Regions from separate parts of the Streptomyces sp. M-16 genome, predicted to be linked through region 1. Evidence: predicted binding sites of a transcription regulator. Region 1 holds the regulator's gene; each other region holds the start of a gene.
What was found. Region 1 encodes HrcA, which represses chaperone genes, less so after heat shock. Its sites were predicted from a motif close to TTNGCACTCNGNNNNNCNGAGTGCNAA; they were not measured.
Positions count from the first base shown of each region.

Region 2: the regulator HrcA is predicted to act here: its motif matches at 4,779-4,805, upstream of groL (chaperonin GroEL).
Region 3: the regulator HrcA is predicted to act here: its motif matches at 4,311-4,337, upstream of groES (co-chaperone GroES).

Region 1 covers NZ_JBFRER010000003.1:154,290-160,454, forward strand. The annotation lists gene AB4039_RS02645 (nitronate monooxygenase) at 1-310, opposite strand, end outside; gene dnaJ (molecular chaperone DnaJ) at 456-1,592, opposite strand; gene hrcA (heat-inducible transcriptional repressor HrcA) at 1,593-2,609, opposite strand; gene AB4039_RS02660 (MBL fold metallo-hydrolase) at 2,819-3,550, shown strand; gene AB4039_RS02665 (DUF3097 domain-containing protein) at 3,579-4,379, shown strand; gene hemW (radical SAM family heme chaperone HemW) at 4,446-5,678, opposite strand; gene AB4039_RS02675 (AMP-dependent synthetase/ligase) at 5,735-6,165, opposite strand, start outside.
Region 2 covers NZ_JBFRER010000043.1:9,725-15,889, forward strand. The annotation lists gene AB4039_RS20550 (PTS transporter subunit EIIC) at 1-1,173, shown strand, start outside; gene AB4039_RS20555 (beta-glucanase) at 1,408-2,148, opposite strand; gene AB4039_RS20560 (phosphoribosylanthranilate isomerase) at 2,191-2,805, opposite strand; gene groL (chaperonin GroEL) at 2,991-4,613, opposite strand; gene AB4039_RS20570 (cold-shock protein) at 4,933-5,142, opposite strand; gene AB4039_RS20575 (MoaD/ThiS family protein) at 5,527-5,802, opposite strand; gene thrC (threonine synthase) at 5,837-6,165, opposite strand, start outside.
Region 3 covers NZ_JBFRER010000044.1:43,892-50,056, forward strand. The annotation lists gene AB4039_RS20940 (LysR family transcriptional regulator) at 1-269, opposite strand, end outside; gene AB4039_RS20945 (SDR family NAD(P)-dependent oxidoreductase) at 431-1,204, shown strand; gene AB4039_RS20950 (ester cyclase) at 1,289-1,987, shown strand; gene groL (chaperonin GroEL) at 2,101-3,723, opposite strand; gene groES (co-chaperone GroES) at 3,859-4,167, opposite strand; gene AB4039_RS20965 (response regulator transcription factor) at 4,544-5,224, shown strand; gene AB4039_RS20970 (sensor histidine kinase) at 5,217-6,165, shown strand, end outside.

The DNA of each region.
Region 1 (6,165 bases):
CCTCTTCGGCGAGGGAGACCTCGTACCAGCTCGCCTCGCCGGCCAGCTGGCCGCGGTAGGCCTCGACGGCGGCCGGGTCGACGTACCCGGTCTGCGGCAGGAAGAGGTTCACTCCGAAGGGCCGTCGGGTGAGCCCGCGCAGCTGTTTGATCTCCTGGTACATGCCGTCGGCGGTCTTGTAGCCGCCGGCCAGGAAACCGAGCCCGCCGGCCTCGCACACGGCGGCGGCGAGCGGAGGGCAGGAGGCGCCGCCCGCCATGGGAGCCTGCACGATCGGGTACCGGGGGAGACCGTTCGGTGCGGAGGACATGGACTGCATCGTGCCACGTCCGGCGCACCGCACCGAATCACGGCAATTCGCCTGGCATAGTCCAGTTCCCTCCGGCCGTGGGGAAAGCACGGAGCCCGGTCCGGGGCGTCCCCGGACCGGGCTCCTGCGTGCTGTCGCGGGCCGGTCAGCGGCCGTTGAACGCGTCCTTCAGGCGGCTGAACAGCCCCTGCTGGCCGGGGGCGAACTGGCCCGTCGGGCGCTCCTCGCCGCGCAGCTTCGCGAGCTGGCGCAGCAGGTCCTCCTGCTGGGGGTCCAGCTTGCCGGGGGTGGTGACCTCGACGTGGACGATCAGGTCGCCGCGCCCGCCGCCGCGCAGGTGCGTGACGCCGCGCCCGTGCAGCGGGATCGCCTGGCCGGACTGGGTGCCGGGCCGGATGTCGATCTCCTCCATGCCGTCCAGCGTCTCCAGCGGGCACTTGGTGCCCAGGGCCGCCGCCGTCATGGGGATGGTGACCGTGCAGTGCAGGTCGTCCCCGCGCCGCTGGAAGGTCGGGTGCGGCAGCTCGTGGATCTCCACGTACAGGTCGCCGGCGGGGCCGCCGCCGGGGCCGACCTCGCCCTCACCCGCGAGCTGGATCCGGGTGCCGTTCTCGACACCGGCGGGGATCTTGACCGTCAGGCTGCGGCGGGAGCGGACCCGGCCGTCGCCCGCGCACTCGGGGCACGGGGTCGGGACCACGGTGCCGAAGCCCTGGCACTGCGGGCAGGGCCGCGAGGTCATGACCTGGCCCAGGAAGGACCGGGTGACCTGCGAGACCTCACCGCGGCCGCGGCACATGTCACAGGTCTGCGCGGAGGTGCCGGGGGCGGCGCCCTCGCCCGAGCAGGTGGTGCAGACGACGGCCGTGTCGACCTGGATGTCCTTGGTCGTGCCGAAGGCGGCCTCGTCCAGTTCCAGGTCCAGACGGATCATGGCGTCCTGGCCGCGGCGGGTCCGCGAGCGCGGGCCGCGCTGCTGGGACTGGCCGAAGAAGGCGTCCATGATGTCCGAGAAGTTGCCGAAGCCACCCGCGCCGAAGCCGCCCGCGCCGCCACCGCCCGAGGAGGACAGCGGGTCGCCGCCGAGGTCGTAGACCTGCTTCTTCTGCGGGTCCGAGAGGACCTCGTAGGCGGCGTTGATCTCCTTGAAGCGCTCTTGCGTCTTGGGATCGGGATTGACGTCCGGGTGCAGCTCGCGTGCGAGCCGCCGGAAGGCCTTCTTGATCTCGTCCTGGGATGCGTCGCGGCGCACGCCGAGTACGGCGTAGTAGTCCGTGGCCACTTACGACTCCGCCAGGATCTGTCCGACGTAACGTGCCACTGCGCGTACCGCTCCCATCGTTCCGGGGTAGTCCATGCGGGTCGGTCCGACCACGCCGAGTTTGGCGACTGCTTCGCCGCCCGAACCGTAGCCGACGGACACGACCGACGTGGAGTTGAGTCCCTCGTAGGCGTTCTCGTGCCCGATCCGTACGGCCATCCCCGACTCCCCCGCCTCGCCCAGCAGCTTGAGGAGCACGACGTGCTCCTCAAGCGCTTCGAGCACCGGCCTGATCGTCAAGGGAAAATCATGTCCGGAGCGAGTGAGGTTGGCGGTGCCGCCGATCATCAGCCGCTCCTCCGCCTCCTCGGCCAGCGTTTCGAGAAGGGTCGCCAGGACGGCCTTGACGGTCGCCCGGTCGTCGATCTCGAACGACTCCGGAAGGTCCTGCACGAGCTGCGGCACGTCGGTGAACCGACGGCCGACGACCCGGCTGTTCAGCCGCGCCCGCAGGTCGGCGAGGGAGGTCTCGCCGAAGGGCGTCTGGGTGTCGACGAGCCGCTGCTCGACCCGCCCGGTGTCCGTGATCAGTACGAGCATCAGCCGGGCCGGGGCCAGCGACAGCAGCTCGACGTGCCGGACGGTGGAGCGGGTCAGCGAGGGGTACTGGACGACGGCGACCTGTCGGGTGAGCTGCGCGAGCAGCCGCACCGTGCGGCCGACCACGTCGTCGAGGTCGACGGCGCCGTCGAGGAAGTTCTGGATGGCCCGCCGCTCGGGCGTCGACAGCGGCTTGACCCCCGCCAGCTTGTCGACGAAGAGGCGGTAGCCCTTGTCGGTGGGGATCCGGCCGGCGCTGGTGTGGGGCTGCGCGATGTAGCCCTCCTCCTCCAGCACGGCCATGTCGTTGCGCACGGTGGCGGGCGAGACGCCGAGGCGGTGGCGCTCGGTGAGGGCCTTGGAACCGACCGGCTCCTCCGTCCCGACGTAGTCCTGGACGATGGCGCGCAGCACTTCGAGCCTGCGTTCACTGAGCATCGCGCACACCTCCGGATGCGGTCGGTCGTCGGTCGGTCATCGGTCGTCGTGGGGGTCGCGGGCGGCGGGCCGGCCGTCGGCGGTCCGCCGGAGCTTCCCCCGGGCCCTGGTTGGCACTCCGAGCACCCGAGTGCCAGAGATCCCCCGGTCAGTGTACGGCCGGGTAGTACACCGGGGGCAAGGGCGGCCCGCCAGGGTAGCGTCGCCCCATGGACGTACGTTGGGAAGAGGCGGGCTGGGAACGGCTGACCGGGCGGACCGGCCGACGGCGGCTCCCGGTGTGGGACTGCACGGTGGGACTGGTGGTGGGGGACGAGTCGGTGCTCCTGATCGACCCCGGATCCTGCGTGCGCGAGGGTGCTCTGGTGCGGGCCGAGGCGGAGCGGCTGACGGGCCGGGGCGTGACCCATATCGCATTCACGCACGGACATTTCGACCACGTGCTGGGCGGCCCGGCCTTCGAGGGCGCCCGGTCCTACGGGGCGGTCGGCCTCGACCGGCTGCTGGCGACCCCCGGCGGCCGTGAGGAGCTGCGCGTGAGCGCGGTCCGCCACGGCCTGGACGAGGCGGAGGCGGCCGAGGCGGCGGGCCTGCTGCGGGCGCCGGAGCACCTGGTGTCGGGCGAGTGGACGCTGGAGCTGGGCGGCGTACAGGTACTGCTGGCCAACGTCGGGCCCGCGCACTCGCAGCACGACCTGACGGTCCTGGTGCCGGGCGAGCGGGAGGTGGTGTTCTGCGGGGACCTGGTGGAGGAGTCGGGCGAGCCCCAGGCCGGCGGGGACGCGGTGCCCGGGCAGTGGCCCGCCGCCCTGGACCGCCTGCTCGCGCTGGGCGGGGACGACGCGCTGTACGTGCCGGGTCACGGAGCGGTGGTCGGCGCCGGCTTCGTGCGTGCCCAACGCGACACACTGGCGGACCTGTTCGGCGTGTCGCGGACCTGACGGCGGCGGTTCTCCTAGTGTCGGCCGGATGCGCGAGTACTCCCCCGACCTGACCCCGCAGTGGAAGCGTGCCGAGGCCGTGCCGGAGGTGGCCGCGGACCCCGATCTGGTGGTCGAGGTGGCGGGCACCGACTTCTGCGGCGCGGTGGTGGCGTGCGAGGCGGGCACGGTGACCCTGGAGGACCGTTTCGGCAAGCGCCGGGTCTTCCCCCTGGAGCCGCGCGGCTTCGTGCTGGACGGCGCCGTGGTGACCCTGACCCGCCCGTCGCGGGCGCCCGCCGCGCCCGCCCGTACGGCCTCGGGCTCGCTGGCCGTCCCGGGGGCGCGGGCCCGGGTGGCGCGTGCCGGACGGATCTACGTGGAGGGCCGTCACGACGCCGAGCTGGTGGAGCGGGTCTGGGGTGACGACCTGCGCATCGAGGGCGTGGTGGTGGAGTACCTGGAGGGCGTCGACGACCTCGTGGCCGTGGTGGAGGAGTTCGCCCCCGGGCCGGACGCCCGTCTCGGCGTCCTGGTGGACCACCTGGTGCCGGGGTCGAAGGAGTCCCGGATCGCGGCATCGGTCACCTCCCCGGACGTGCTGGTGGTGGGTCACCCGTACGTGGACGTCTGGCAGGCGGTGAAGCCGTCCGCGCTGGGCATCCGGGCGTGGCCCGAGGTGCCGCGCGGCCAGGACTGGAAGACGGGCGTCTGCCGGGCCCTGGGCTGGCCGGAGAACACCGGGGCCGCCTGGCAGCACGTCCTGTCCCGCGTGACGTCCTACCGGGACCTGGAGCCGACCCTGCTGGGCCGCGTGGAGGAGCTGATCGACTTCGTCACGGCGCCCTGACCCGGCCTACGGCGAACAGCCGGGCCGCACCTGCCCCGATCCGCAGCGATTCACTCCGGGGAGTGATCAGTCCACCAGGTCCCGCACCACCGCGTCGGCCAGCAGCCGCCCGCGCAGGGTCAGCACCGCGCGCCCCGCACCGTACGGGGCCGGCTCCAGCAGCCCGTCCGCCAGCGCCCTCCCGGCGGCCGCCAGGCCGGCCGGGGCCAGCAGCGACAGCGGGACGCCGTCGACCAGCCGCAGCTCCAGCAGGATCCGCTCCACGCGCCGGTCCTCCGCGGACAGCAGCTCGCGCCCCGCGCCGGGGGAACGGCCCTCCGCGAGGGCCGCGGCGTAGGCACCGGGGTGCTTCACGTTCCACCACCGCACCCCGCCGACGTGCGAATGGGCGCCCGGGCCCGCACCCCACCAGTCGGCCCCGCGCCAGTACAGCTCGTTGTGCAGGCAGCGGCCGGCCTCGGTCGTGGCCCAGTTCGACACCTCGTACCAGGAGTACCCGGCCTCCGCCATGACGGAGTCCGCGATCAGGTACCGGTCGGCGTGGACGTCGTCGTCGGTCATCGGGACCTCGCCGCGGCGGATCCGGCGGGCCAGCTGCGTGCCCTCCTCGACGATCAGGGCGTAGGCGCTGACGTGGTCGGGCCCGGCGCCGATGGCCGCGGCCAGGGAGTCGCGCCAGTCCTGGTCCGTCTCCCCCGGCGTGCCGTAGATCAGGTCCAGGTTGACGTGCTCGAAGCCCGCCGCACGGGCCTCCGCGACGCATGCCTCGGGGCGGCCGGGGGTGTGGGTGCGGTCGAGCACCTTCAGGACGTGCTGCTTCGCGCTCTGCATGCCGAAGGAGATCCGGTTGAAGCCGCCCTCGCGGAGCTCCGCGAGGTACCGCGGGTCCACGGACTCCGGATTGGCCTCGGTGGTGACCTCGGCGTCCTCGGCCAGCCCGAACTCGTCGCGGATCGCCGCGAGCATCCGCACGAGGTCGCGGGCGGGCAGCAGCGTGGGCGTGCCGCCGCCGACGAAGACGGTCCGCACGGCCCGGGGGTCGTCCCCGAGCACCTTGCGGGCCAGGCGGACCTCGTCGATCAGGGTGTCGGCGTAGTTCTCCCGGGAGGCGAGCACCCCGCCGGTCCCCCGCAGCTCGGTGGCCGTGTAGGTGTTGAAGTCGCAGTACCCGCAGCGCGTGGCGCAGTACGGGACGTGCAGGTAGAACCCGAGCGGCCGGTCCCCGGCACCCGCCAGGGCGTGCGACGGCAGCGAGCCGTCTTCGGGCATGGGTTCACCGTCGGGCAGTGCGGAAGGCATGGGCCCATTGTCCCGCACTGCCCCAAGGTCGTTTCCCGCGTCGGGCCGGGCGCCGGTCAGGCCTCCCGGGAACCCGCGTACATCTCGTCGATGAGGTGCTTGAACTCACGCTCGACGACCGGGCGCTTCAGCTTGAGGCTGGGCGTCAGGTCGCCGTGCTCGACGTCCAGGTCGCGCGGGAGGATCCGGAACTTCTTGATCGTCTGCCAGCGCTGGAGGCCCTCGTTCAGGGTCTGGACGTAGGTCTCGATCAGGCGGTCGGTCTCCGGCGCGGCCAGGACCTGGGCGTACGTCTTGCCCTCCAGGCCGTTCTCGGCGGCCCAGCCGAGGATCGCCGGCTCGTCGAGGGCGATCAGGGCCGAGCAGAAGTTCCGGTCGGCGCCGTGCACGACGATGGTCGACACGTACGGGCAGATCGCCTTGAAGTGGCCCTCGATCTCCGCCGGGGCGACGTACTTGCCGCCCGAGGTCTTGATCAGGTCCTTCT
Region 2 (6,165 bases), on a different contig from region 1:
CGTGGAGCGGCGCTGAAGGACGCCCAGAAGGCCCGCAACGCCACCCCGTTCAAACTGTTCCTGCGCCGCGTCGCGAACATCTTCGTCCCGCTGATCCCCGCCCTCATCGGCTGCGGGATCATCGCGGGCCTGAACGGCATGCTCACCAACCTCGGCTGGCTCCCGGCGCTCGTCCCCGCCCTCGCCGCGATCTCCTCCGGCTTCATGTCCCTGATCGCGGTGTTCGTCGGCCACAACACCGCCAAGGAGTTCGGCGGCACCCCGGTCCTCGGCGGCGCGGCCGCCGCGATCATCGTCTTCCCCGGCGTCGCGAAGATCGACGCCTTCGGCCAGCACCTCTCCCCCGGCCAGGGCGGCGTCCTCGGCGCGCTCGCGGCGGCGCTGCTCGCCGTCCAGGTGGAGAAGTGGTGCCGCACGTGGGTGCCCGAGACCCTGGACGTACTGGTCACCCCCACCCTCACCGTGCTGGTCTCCGGCCTGGTCACCCTCTTCGGCCTGATGTTCCTCGCCGGCGCGGTCTCCACCGCCATCGGTACCTTCGCCACCTGGCTGCTGGCCACCGGCGGCGCCTTCGCCGGGCTCGTACTGGGCGGGCTCTTCCTCCCCCTGGTGATGCTGGGCCTGCACCAGGCCCTGATCCCCATCCACACCACCCTCATCGAGCAGACCGGCTACACGGTGCTCCTGCCCATCCTGGCCATGGCGGGCGCGGGCCAGGTCGGCGCGGCCATCGCCGTCTACTGCCGGCTCCCGCGCAACCGTTCGCTGCGCACCACCATCAAGTCCGCGCTCCCGGCCGGTTTCCTGGGCGTCGGCGAGCCCCTGATCTACGGGGTCTCCCTGCCACTGGGCCGCCCCTTCGTCACCGCCTGCGCGGGCGGCGCGGCGGGCGGGGCCTTCGTGGGCCTCTTCAACCAGCTCGGCATCGGCTTCGGCTCCACCGCGATCGGCCCCTCGGGCTGGGCCCTCTTCCCGCTGCTGGCCGGCAAGGCGGGCATGGGGGCCACCGTCGCCGTCTACGCGGGCGGCCTCGCCGTCGGCTACCTGGTCGGCTTCGCCGCGACCTACTTCTTCGGCTTCACCCGGCAGATGCTGGCCGAGCTCGACACCGACCCGGACCCGGCGGCGGACAGCCCGGCCGCCGGTCCGCGGAAGCAGCCGGTGCCGGCGTAGGGACGGACCGCGGGGCGGCGGCGGTGCCCCGGCGCCCTCGCCGCTGCGGTTGGCGCTGAAGTCGTCGTCCAGAGGCGATCATTCGCCCCTGTCGCCCCGGTCCGCACCCCCGGGCACGGACCTGGAGAATCCACCCGTACGGGCGACCGGGCACCCGATGTGCCGAGGTCACGGGTTCGGGCCCGCGCCGGCTCCGCTCCCCCGGGGCCCCAAGGCCCGCGCCCCGCGCCGCTTTCAGGCCCGGTACACCCGCAGCTGCGAGACCTCGTAGGACATCCGCGTCAGCTCCGGGCCGGGCGCCGGGTGGTACCGCCCGGCCGACACCGACAGGTTCACGATGAGGTACGCGCGCCAGCTGCGCCCCACGCCCCGGCGGTCGGAGAAGACGCGCGCGCCGTTGACCCACCAGACGACCGAGGTCCTGCCGAACTCGACCACCAGGTCGACCCAGGCTCCGGGCCGGACGGCGGGGTCGCGGTAGTAGCGGTGTGCCTCGCGGACGTGGTTGGAGAGTTCGAGCAGGTCGGGGTTGTCGGGGTGGTACTCGAAGACGTCGATCTCCTGGCCGCCGTCGCGCCAGGTCCAGATCGCGGGCCAGGCTCCCGTCTCGGCGGGCAGCCGTACGCGCGCCTCCAGCACGTCGCCGGTGCGGACCATGAACCCCTCGTCACTGCCCTCGGTGGTGAGCAGTCCGGTGTCCCAGTTCCCGTCGGGGCGCAGGGTCGCGAGGAAGGTCCCGCCGCGGCTGTAGGCGGGGTCGGCGACGAGGTGGTCGAGCTTGTTGTCGCCCGGGTTGACCGGGCCGCCGTCTGGATAGGCCCAGGAGCGGCCGGCCACCCACTGGGTGGTCGAGGTGAAGTCGGCGGTGAAGGCGGGGGTACGGCGCGGGGCGAGCCCGGGCAGCCCTCCGCCTCCACCTCCGGGAGCGAGGCGGCGCGTCAGGCGCCGCAGCCATCCGAACGTTTCCGGTTCCATACGGGCGTTGTGCCCGCCCGACGGCGGCTCACGCGGCCGTTCTCACTCAGAGTAATCATATGATTGCGCTGCGGAAAGGAAGGCCCTGATCAGGTCCGGGGACTTCACCCCGCGCTCGCTCTCGACCCCGCTGGAGACGTCCACACCCCAGGCCCGGGTCGCCGCGACGGCCTCCCGGACATTGCCCGGATTCAGCCCGCCGGCCAGCAGCCAACGGCCCTCGGGGGCGACGAAATCCGCAGAACCCCAGTTCCAGGGCTTGCCGGAACCCGGGTCGGGCGCGTCGATCAGCAGCAGGTCCTCCCCGTACTCGCCGCAGCGCTCCACCCGCGCGGCGGTGGCGCGCAGCAGGGTGCGGCCCGGCGCGCGCAGGGCCTCGTAGTGCGCCGGCGGCTCGTCCCCGTGCAGTTGCACGCCGCGTACGCCGCTCTCCTCGGTGAACCGGCGCACCTCCTCGACGGACTGCCCCCGGAACACCCCGACGGTGAGCACCCCGGCGGGCACCCGCGCGGCCAGCTCGCGCGCCGCAGCGGCCCCGATGGTCCGGGGGCTGCCGGGCGCGAACACGAACCCGACGGCATCGGCCCCGGCCTCCACGGCCACGTCGACGTCGCGGGCCGTCTTGAGCCCGCAGATCTTCACGAAGAGATCGCTCATACCCCCAGTCAACCAAAGCCCCCCGATCGGCGGCGCCCCGTCTCGGCACCCGGGCGCGACCGGCCGCGCCCCACCCTTCGCGATCGACACCAGCGGCTTCCGGGCCACCCGGAAACGCCCGAGGGCGGCACCCCCCGCAGGGGGTGCCGCCCTCGTTCGAGAACAGCCGATCAGCCAGGGGCCGATCAGAAGTCCATGTCACCGCCCGGCATGCCGCCGCCCGCGGGGGCACCGGCCTTCTCGGGCTTGTCGGCGATGACGGCCTCGGTCGTCAGGAACAGCGCGGCGATCGACGCGGCGTTCTGCAGCGCGGAGCGCGTGACCTTCGCCGGGTCGATGATGCCCTCGGCGATCATGTCGACGTACTCGCCGGTGGCGGCGTTCAGACCGTGGCCGACGGCCAGGTTGCGCACCTTCTCCACGACGACGCCGCCCTCAAGACCACCGTTGACGGCGATCTGCTTCAGCGGGGCCTCCAGCGCGAGCTTCACGGCGTTGGCGCCGGTCGCCTCGTCACCGGTGAGCTCCAGCTTCTCGAAGACCGAGGAGGCCTGCAGCAGGGCCACGCCACCGCCGGCGACGATGCCCTCCTCGACGGCCGCCTTCGCGTTGCGAACGGCGTCCTCGATGCGGTGCTTGCGCTCCTTGAGCTCGACCTCGGTCGCGGCACCGGCCTTGATGACGGCCACGCCGCCGGCCAGCTTCGCGAGGCGCTCCTGGAGCTTCTCGCGGTCGTAGTCCGAGTCGGAGTTGTCGATCTCGGCGCGGATCTGGTTGACGCGGCCCTGGACCTGGTCGCTGTCACCGGCACCGTCGACGATGGTGGTCTCGTCCTTGGTGATGACGACCTTGCGGGCGCGGCCGAGCAGGTCGAGACCGGCGTTCTCCAGCTTGAGGCCGACCTCCTCGGAGATGACCGTGCCGCCCGTGAGGATGGCGATGTCACCGAGCATGGCCTTGCGGCGGTCGCCGAAGCCCGGGGCCTTGACGGCGACGGACTTGAAGGTGCCGCGGATCTTGTTGACGACCAGGGTCGACAGGGCCTCGCCCTCGACGTCCTCGGCGATGATCAGCAGCGGCTTGCCGGACTGCATGACCTTCTCCAGGAGCGGCAGCAGGTCCTTGACCGAGCCGATCTTGGAGTTGACGATCAGGATGTACGGGTCGTCCAGGGACGCCTCCATACGCTCCATGTCGGTCGCGAAGTAGGCCGAGATGTAGCCCTTGTCGAAGCGCATGCCCTCGGTGAGCTCAAGCTCCAGACCGAAGGTCTGCGACTCCTCGACGGTGATGACGCCTTCCTTGCCGACCTTGTCCATGGCCTCGGCGATGAGCTCGCCGATCTGGGTGTCGGCGGCGGAGATGGAGGCCGTGGAAGCGATCTGCTCCTTGGTCTCGACGTCCTTGGCCTGGGCGAGCAGGGCGGCGGAGACGGCCTCGACGGCCTTCTCGATACCACGCTTGAGGGCCATCGGGTTGGCACCCGCGGCCACGTTGCGCAGACCCTCGCGGACGAGGGCCTGGGCGAGGACGGTGGCGGTGGTCGTACCGTCGCCGGCGACGTCGTCCGTCTTCTTGGCGACTTCCTTGACCAGCTCGGCGCCGATCTTCTCGTACGGGTCCTCGAGCTCGATCTCCTTGGCGATGGAGACACCATCGTTGGTGATCGTGGGGGCGCCCCACTTCTTCTCAAGGACGACGTTGCGACCCTTGGGGCCAAGGGTGACCTTGACGGCGTCGGCGAGCTGGTTCATGCCACGCTCGAGACCGCGCCGGGCCTCCTCGTTGAACGCAATGATCTTGGCCATCTGAAGTGGTCCTCCCGGACAGGGGTGGATTGCTCCGGACCGCGCCCGCGCCCGCGACGGACGGCCTGCGGAGCCGGCGGTTCCTTCCCGCCGGACCCGTCGGGCCTCACCGACCCGGTCCTCGTCTTAGTAGCACTCTCACCTGGAGAGTGCTAACGCCAATGATTAGCACTCGACCCCCGCGAGTGCAAGCGGCTTCGGGCAATGCCGGGCGGCTTCCGGCCTCTCCGGCGGGGCGACGCACGAGGGGCCCGCATCCCGTGACCGGGATGCGGGCCCCTCGTACGTCTGTTGCGTCGGTGGTCGATCGCGCTCGGTCTCAGCCGGCAGCAGCGAGCTTGACCATGTCCGCCTGCGGACCCTTCTGGCCCTGCGAGATCTCGAACTCGACCCGCTGACCCTCTTCAAGGGTGCGGTACCCGTCCATCTGGATGGCGCTGTAGTGGACGAACACATCCGCACCACCGTCGACCGCGATGAAGCCGTAGCCCTTCTCCGCGTTGAACCACTTGACGGTGCCCTGAGCCATGCCTAACTCCCCTATTACTGGCCCTTGCGCGGTACCGCACTTCGCGGTCCCGGGTCAGAACTTGCGCCGGAACGCCTCGACCGGGGCTGAATGTATCCGCACCGCTGCTGTCTGCAACAGGTCAATCCGACGAGAATTCTGGACACGCGGAAACATAGAAATAGAGTGAAAATTTGGCATATGGCAGGGCAACTCGGGCCAGACAATCTTCGCCAAAGCCCCAAAGGGCGCACGCATGTTGACTCAATGTCAACCCTCACGGGGCCCGCTCATATGCGGCGGGCAAGAGCACCGGAGGGGACTTCCCCAACTCTACCGCGCCCAATCAAGCAGAATTGCCCCCTCCGCTTATTAGCGGAGGGGGCAATTCTACTTTTCGGGGTCTCAGCCGCCCGCGACGGCAGGAATGATCGAGACGCCGGCGCCGTCCGGCGTCGCCGCCTGCAGGCCGCCCTCGAAGCGCACGTCGTCGTCGTTGACGTAGACGTTCACGAAGCGGCGCAGCTTGCCCTGGTCGTCCAGGACGCGCGCGGCGATGCCCGGGTGGCTCTTCTCCAGGGACTCGATGACCTCGGCCAGGGTCGAGCCCTCGGCCGGGACCTCGGCGACGCCGCCGGTGTAGGTGCGCAGGATGGTGGGGATGCGGACGTTGACGCTCATGGCGCTACCGCCTTTCCGGGAGTCGTGGGAAGGGTCAGGCCAGGCCGGCGGCGCGGAACGCGTCRAGGCTCGGGCGGATGGTGGCGGTCTGACCGCTGTCCGCGGCCACCGCCTCCAGGGTCTTGAGGCCGTCACCGGTGTTCAGGATCACGGTGGTCAGCGCCGGGTCGAGCTGCCCGTTCTCGATGAGCTTCTTCGTCACACCGACGGTCACGCCGCCCGCGGTCTCGGCGAAGATGCCCTCGGTCTGCGCCAGGATCTTGATCGCCTCGACGACCTGGGTGTCGTTGACGTCCTCGACGTAGCCACCGGTGCGGCGGGCGATGTCCAGGACGTACGGGCCGTCCGCCGGGTTGCCGATGG
Region 3 (6,165 bases), on a different contig from region 1:
CGCAGCCCGGCGATGGCCGCGACCTCCTCCTCGGCCGCGGTCAGCCCGGCCAGGATCCCGGCCGCGTGGCGCACCAGGGCCTCGCCGGCCTGGGTCAGCCGCATCTCGCGGCCCGTGCGGATCAGCAGCGGGGTGCCGGCCGACTGTTCGAGGGCCTTCATCTGCTGGGAGACGGCGGGCTGGGTGCAGCCGAGCTCGCGGGCGGCGGCGGAGAAGGACCCGGTCCCGGCGACAGCGCGCAGGACCCGGAGATGGCGTGCCTCAATCACGGTTCGAGCATAAGCCCGACTTTGACCGTGGCGCCAATGTCCGGCCTGACCCTTTGAGCTCGGGGCCGCTTCCGGTGACACCGCGGAGCCGGAAGATCACGAGTGCGCACGCTCCCGCCCGCACAGGCGCCCAGGCCGTGCGGGGCGGCTAGGTTGCGCACATGACGACTGCGTTGATTACGGGATCCACGGCGGGCATCGGCGCCGCCTTCGCCCGCCGCCTGGCCACCCAGGGGCACAACCTCGTGCTGGTGGCCCGCGACACCAAGCGGCTGGCCGAGCAGGCCACCGAGCTGCACGACCAGCACGGCATCGAGGCGGAGGTGCTGACCGCCGACCTCTCCACGGAGCAGGGCATCGCGGCGGTCGAGACCCGCCTCGGGGACCGTACGCACCCCGTGGACCTGCTGGTCAACAACGCGGGGTTCGGCAACAAGGGCCGCTACCTCGACGTCTCGATGGCCGACGAGCTGGCCATGATCAAGGTGCACGTCGAGGCGGTGCTGCGGCTGACCTCGGCGGCGACCGGGTCCATGCGCTCGCGCGGGCGCGGCGGAGTGGTGAACGTGGCCTCGGTGGCGGCCTTCGTACCGCGCGGTACCTACGGCGCGAGCAAGGCGTGGGTCGTGCAGTTCACCCAGGGGGCGGCACGGGACCTCGCGGGTTCGGGAGTGCGGCTGATGGCCCTGTGCCCCGGATTCGTGCGGACCGAGTTCCACCAGCGGGCGGGCATGGGGACGGACAACATCCCGGGCTGGCTGTGGCTCGACGCCGACAAGCTGGTGGCGGCGGCCCTGGCGGACCTGGCGCGCGGCAAGACCGTGTCGATCCCCGACCCGCGGTACAAGGCGCTGATGGGAGTGGTGAAGCTGACGCCGCGCGGGATCCTCGGCGGCGTGTCCTCCCGCACCGGGCGCAAGTACGGCCCCCAGTAACCGGTGTGACCCGCAGGTAAGCCTGCCAAGCGGGTGAAATCTCCCTAAACTGGACGTGTCCCATCCACCGCAGGAGGCGACGCGATGACATTCGTACAGGTGATCGATTACGAGACGAAGCGGTTCGACGAGATGAACGCGCTCATCGACCGCTACGCGGAACAGACCAGCGGCAGGCGCACGGTCACCCACACCATGATCGGCCGGGACCGCGACGCGCAGACGCACTACGTGGACCTCGTCGAATTCCCGTCCTACGAGGAGGCCATGAGGAACTCTCACCTCCCGGAGACCGACCGGATGTTCCAGGAGATGGTGGCCCTCTGCGAGGGAATGCCGAAGTTCATGAACCTCGACGTCGTCCGGGACGAGTACCTCAACAAGCTGGTCGCGAACCGGGTCTTCGACGAGATCGCCGTGAAGGGCAACTTCGACGTCATCGAGGAGTGCGTCGCGGCCGACTACATCACGCACGACATGATGGACACGGAGGGCCGCGGCAACGGCCGGGACGGGATGCGGCAGACCATCGGCATGTGGCGGGACGCCTTCGACTTCACGTTCGACAAGACGCGCCAGCTCGCCGAAGGGGACTGCGTCACCACGCTGTGGAACTGGAAGGGCACCCACAAGGGGGAGTTCATGGGGGTCGCACCGACCGGCAAGGAAGTCAGCATGTCGGGATGTATGACCTGCCGGATCGAGAACGGTCAGGTCGCGGAGGACTGGTGGTACTACGACGCCCCCGGTCTGATGCGGCAGCTGGGCATGATGCCCGGCTGACCGGACGCCCGGACGGCGCGGCAGGCGTCGACGGCACGGAGCGCAAGAGGCCCTGGTCACCCCCGCTCGGCAGCGGTGACCAGGGCCTTCTCACGCGTCAGACGGCGTCAGCCTCAGTGGCTGTGGCCGTGGCCGTGACCGGCGTCGGCCTCTTCCTCGGCCGGCTTCTCGACGACCAGGGTCTCGGTCGTGAGCAGCAGGGAGGCGATGGAAGCGGCGTTCTCCAGCGCGGAGCGGGTGACCTTGACCGGGTCGATGACGCCGGCCTTGACCAGGTCGCCGTACTCGCCGGTGGCGGCGTTGAAGCCCTGGCCCTTTTCGAGCTCGGCGACCTTGGAGGTGATGACGTAACCCTCCAGGCCGGCGTTCTCGGCGATCCAGCGCAGCGGCTCGACGGCGGCGCGGCGCACGACGGAGACGCCGGTGCCCTCGTCGCCGGTCAGGCCGAGGTTGTCGTCGAGGACCTTGACGGCGTGGACGAGCGCGGAGCCACCGCCGGAGACGATGCCCTCCTCGACCGCGGCGCGGGTCGCCGAGATGGCGTCCTCAAGGCGGTGCTTCTTCTCCTTGAGCTCCACCTCGGTGGCGGCGCCGACCTTGATGACGCAGACGCCGCCGGCGAGCTTCGCCAGGCGCTCCTGCAGCTTCTCGCGGTCCCAGTCGGAGTCCGTGGACTCGATCTCGGCCTTGATCTGGTTGACGCGGCCCGCGACGTCAGCGGCGTTGCCGCCACCGTCGACGATGGTCGTGTCGTCCTTGGAGATGGTCACGCGGCGCGCGGAGCCGAGGACGTCCAGACCGGCCTGGTCGAGCTTGAGGCCGACCTCCTCGGCGATGACGGTGGCACCGGTGAGGGTGGCCATGTCCTGCAGCATCGCCTTGCGGCGGTCGCCGAAGCCCGGGGCCTTGACGGCGACCGCGTTGAAGGTGCCGCGGATCTTGTTGACGACGAGGGTGGAGAGCGCCTCGCCCTCGACGTCCTCGGCGATGATCAGCAGCGGGCGGGAGCCGCCGGCCTGGATGACCTTCTCCAGCAGCGGCAGGAGGTCCTGGATCGAGGAGATCTTGCCCTGGTTGATCAGGATGTACGGGTCGTCGAGGACGGCCTCCATACGCTCCTGGTCGGTGACCATGTACGGGGAGAGGTAGCCCTTGTCGAAGGCCATGCCCTCGGTGAACTCCAGCTCCAGGCCGAAGGCGTTGGACTCCTCGACGGTGATGACACCGTCCTTGCCGACCTTGTCCATCGCCTCGGCGATGAGCTCGCCGACCTGCTGGTCCTGCGCGGAGAGCGCGGCCACGGCGGCGATGTCGGACTTGTCCTCGATCGGGCGGGCGGTCGCGAGGAGCTCCTCGGACACGGCCTTGACCGCAGCGTCGATGCCCTTCTTCAGGGCGGCCGGGGAGGCGCCGGCGGCGACGTTGCGCAGACCCTCGCGGACCAGCGCCTGGGCCAGCACGGTGGCGGTGGTGGTGCCGTCACCCGCGATGTCGTTGGTCTTGGTCGCCACCTCCTTCACGAGCTGGGCACCCAGGTTCTCGTACGGGTCGTCCAGCTCGACCTCGCGGGCGATGGTGACACCGTCGTTGGTGATGGTGGGAGCGCCGAACTTCTTGTCGATGACGACGTTGCGGCCCTTGGGGCCGATCGTCACCTTGACCGTGTCGGCAAGCTTGTTGACACCGCGCTCAAGGGCGCGACGGGCGTCCTCGTCAAACTTAAGAATCTTCGGCATGGGAGCGGTCAGCCCTTTCGTTGCGATCCCCGGCCGCTCACCGCGACCGCCTGGCTAGAACGAACTACGCCCCTCGCCGCCCGGCATCAGCAGGGGTGACCAGGGGCGTAGCTCAAGGCAAAACTGGAGAAGCGATTACTTCTCGACGATCGCGAGCACGTCGCGGGCCGAGAGGACGAGGTACTCCTCGCCGTTGTACTTCACTTCGGTGCCGCCGTACTTGGAGTACAGGACGACGTCGCCGACGGTGACGTCCAGCGGGAGACGCTGGCCGTCCTCGAAGCGGCCCGGGCCCACGGCAAGGACGACGCCCTCCTGGGGCTTCTCCTTCGCGGTGTCCGGGATGACCAGGCCAGAGGCCGTGGTCTGCTCGGCGTCGAGCGGCTGGACCACGATGCGGTCCTCAAGCGGCTTGATGGCAACCTTGGAGCTGGTGGTCGTCACGATCCGACCTCCCCCTTCGGAGATCCGGGGTTAACTGTCTGAGGTGGCGACCAGGTCGATCCGTCGTCGCGGGTGCCGGATCTGCCTGTCGCTGTGTTGGCACTCACCGGGGGCGAGTGCCAGACGCGAGACTATTCCGGTGATTAGCACTCGGTCAAGCGGAGTGCCAATCCAGCTCGCGCGGCGTCGTCATCCGGCCGCTCCTTGGCCGAGAACCCGAAGGCACGTGCGAGGTACCCGTGGGCACGCCTGGGTACCCGTACTCAGGCGGCGGCAGCGGCCCGCGGCCGTCGCCGCCCGGGACGCCCAGGGCGCCGGGGGCGACGACCACGAGTGTCCGGCCGGTTGACAGGGCCGGTGTGTGAGAGTGGAAGCCGTGCGCATCCTCGTGGTCGAAGACGAAGAGAACCTGGCCGAGTCCCTCCGCCAGGGGCTGTCCGCCGAGGGCCACCGCGTGGAGGTCGCCCACGACGGCCACCGCGGCCTGGAACTGGCCCTCACCGGCGGCCCCTACGACGCCGTGCTCCTGGACCTGATGCTCCCCGGTCTCGGCGGCGCCGAGATCTGCGCCCGGATGCGCGCCCACGGCGTCCCCACCCCCGTCCTGATGCTGACCGCCAAGGACGGCGAGCACGACGAGGCCGAGGGCCTCGACGCGGGCGCCGACGACTACCTCACCAAACCCTTCTCCTTCGTCGTGCTCGGCGCCCGGCTGCGCGCCCTCGCCCGCCGCGCCGCCGCCCCCGAACCCACCGTGCTGCGCGCCGGCGACCTGGTCCTCGACCCGCAGGACCGCCGCTGCCGCCGCGGCACGCACGACATCGAACTCACCGCGCGCGAGCTCGGCGTCCTCGCCTGCCTGATGGAGCGCCCCGGCCGGGCCGTCGCCAAACAGGACATCCTCGACGAGGTCTGGGACGCCCCCCACGACATCGACCCGAACATCGTCGAGGTCTACGTCTCCTCCCTGCGCAAGAAGATCGACGCCCCCTTCGGCCGCCGCTCCATCCTCACCGTCCACGGCACCGGCTACCGGATGGCCCCCGACGGTGGTTAGCAGCGTCCGCGCGCGGGCCGCCCTGGCAGCCGCCCTCGCGATGGCCGCCGTCCTGGCCGGCGGCGGACTGTGGCTGTACACCCTCATGCGCGCCAACCTCCTCGACAACACCACCGGCCGCACCGAGCTCGCCGCGCGCAAGGTCGCCGCCCAGCTCGACACCCGCACCCTCCCGCCCGGCGGGCGGCTGCCCGCGCCGGAGAGCGGCGTGGACCTGGTCCTCGTACGGGACGCGGCCGGGCGGACGGTCTCCACCAGCGGGGGCCCGCAGGACGTCCCCGGCCTCGCCGCCCTGCGCCCCGCGCCGGGCCAGGACTCCCGCTCCGTCGTGCTCGGCCCCGCGCGCCCCGGCGCGGAACGGCGGGTGGCCGTCGTCGTGCAGGCCCCCGGCACCGGCGGCGCTCCGCACACCCCCTACACCGTCTATGCGATGACCGTGCTCAGCGACGTCGACGACGCCACCCGCGCCATCGCCCTCGGACTGCTCGCCGGCGCGCCCCCGCTGATCGCCTTCGCGGCGGCCCTGGCCTGGTGGGTCACCGGGCAGGCGCTGCGGCCCGTCACCGCCATCCGTACGGAACTCGCCGCCGTCACCGCCAGCGAGCTCGACCGGCGCGTCCCCGACCCCGGCGGCGCCGACGAGATCGCCCGGCTGGCCCGCACCGTCAACGACACCCTCGACCGGCTGGAACGCTCCGACGCCCGCCAGCGCCAGTTCACCGCCGACGCCTCGCACGAGCTGCGCAACCCCCTGGCCGCCGTCCGCGCCCGGCTGGAAGTCGCCCTGGCCCGGCCGCGTCCCGACCGGGAGTCGGTGTCCGCCGCGCTGGCCGACACCGAACGGCTCCAGCGGATCGCCGCCGACCTGCTGCTGCTGGCCCGCCTCGACGGCGGACCCGCGCCGCGCTCCGAGCCCGTCGACCTCGCGCTGCTCGCCGCCG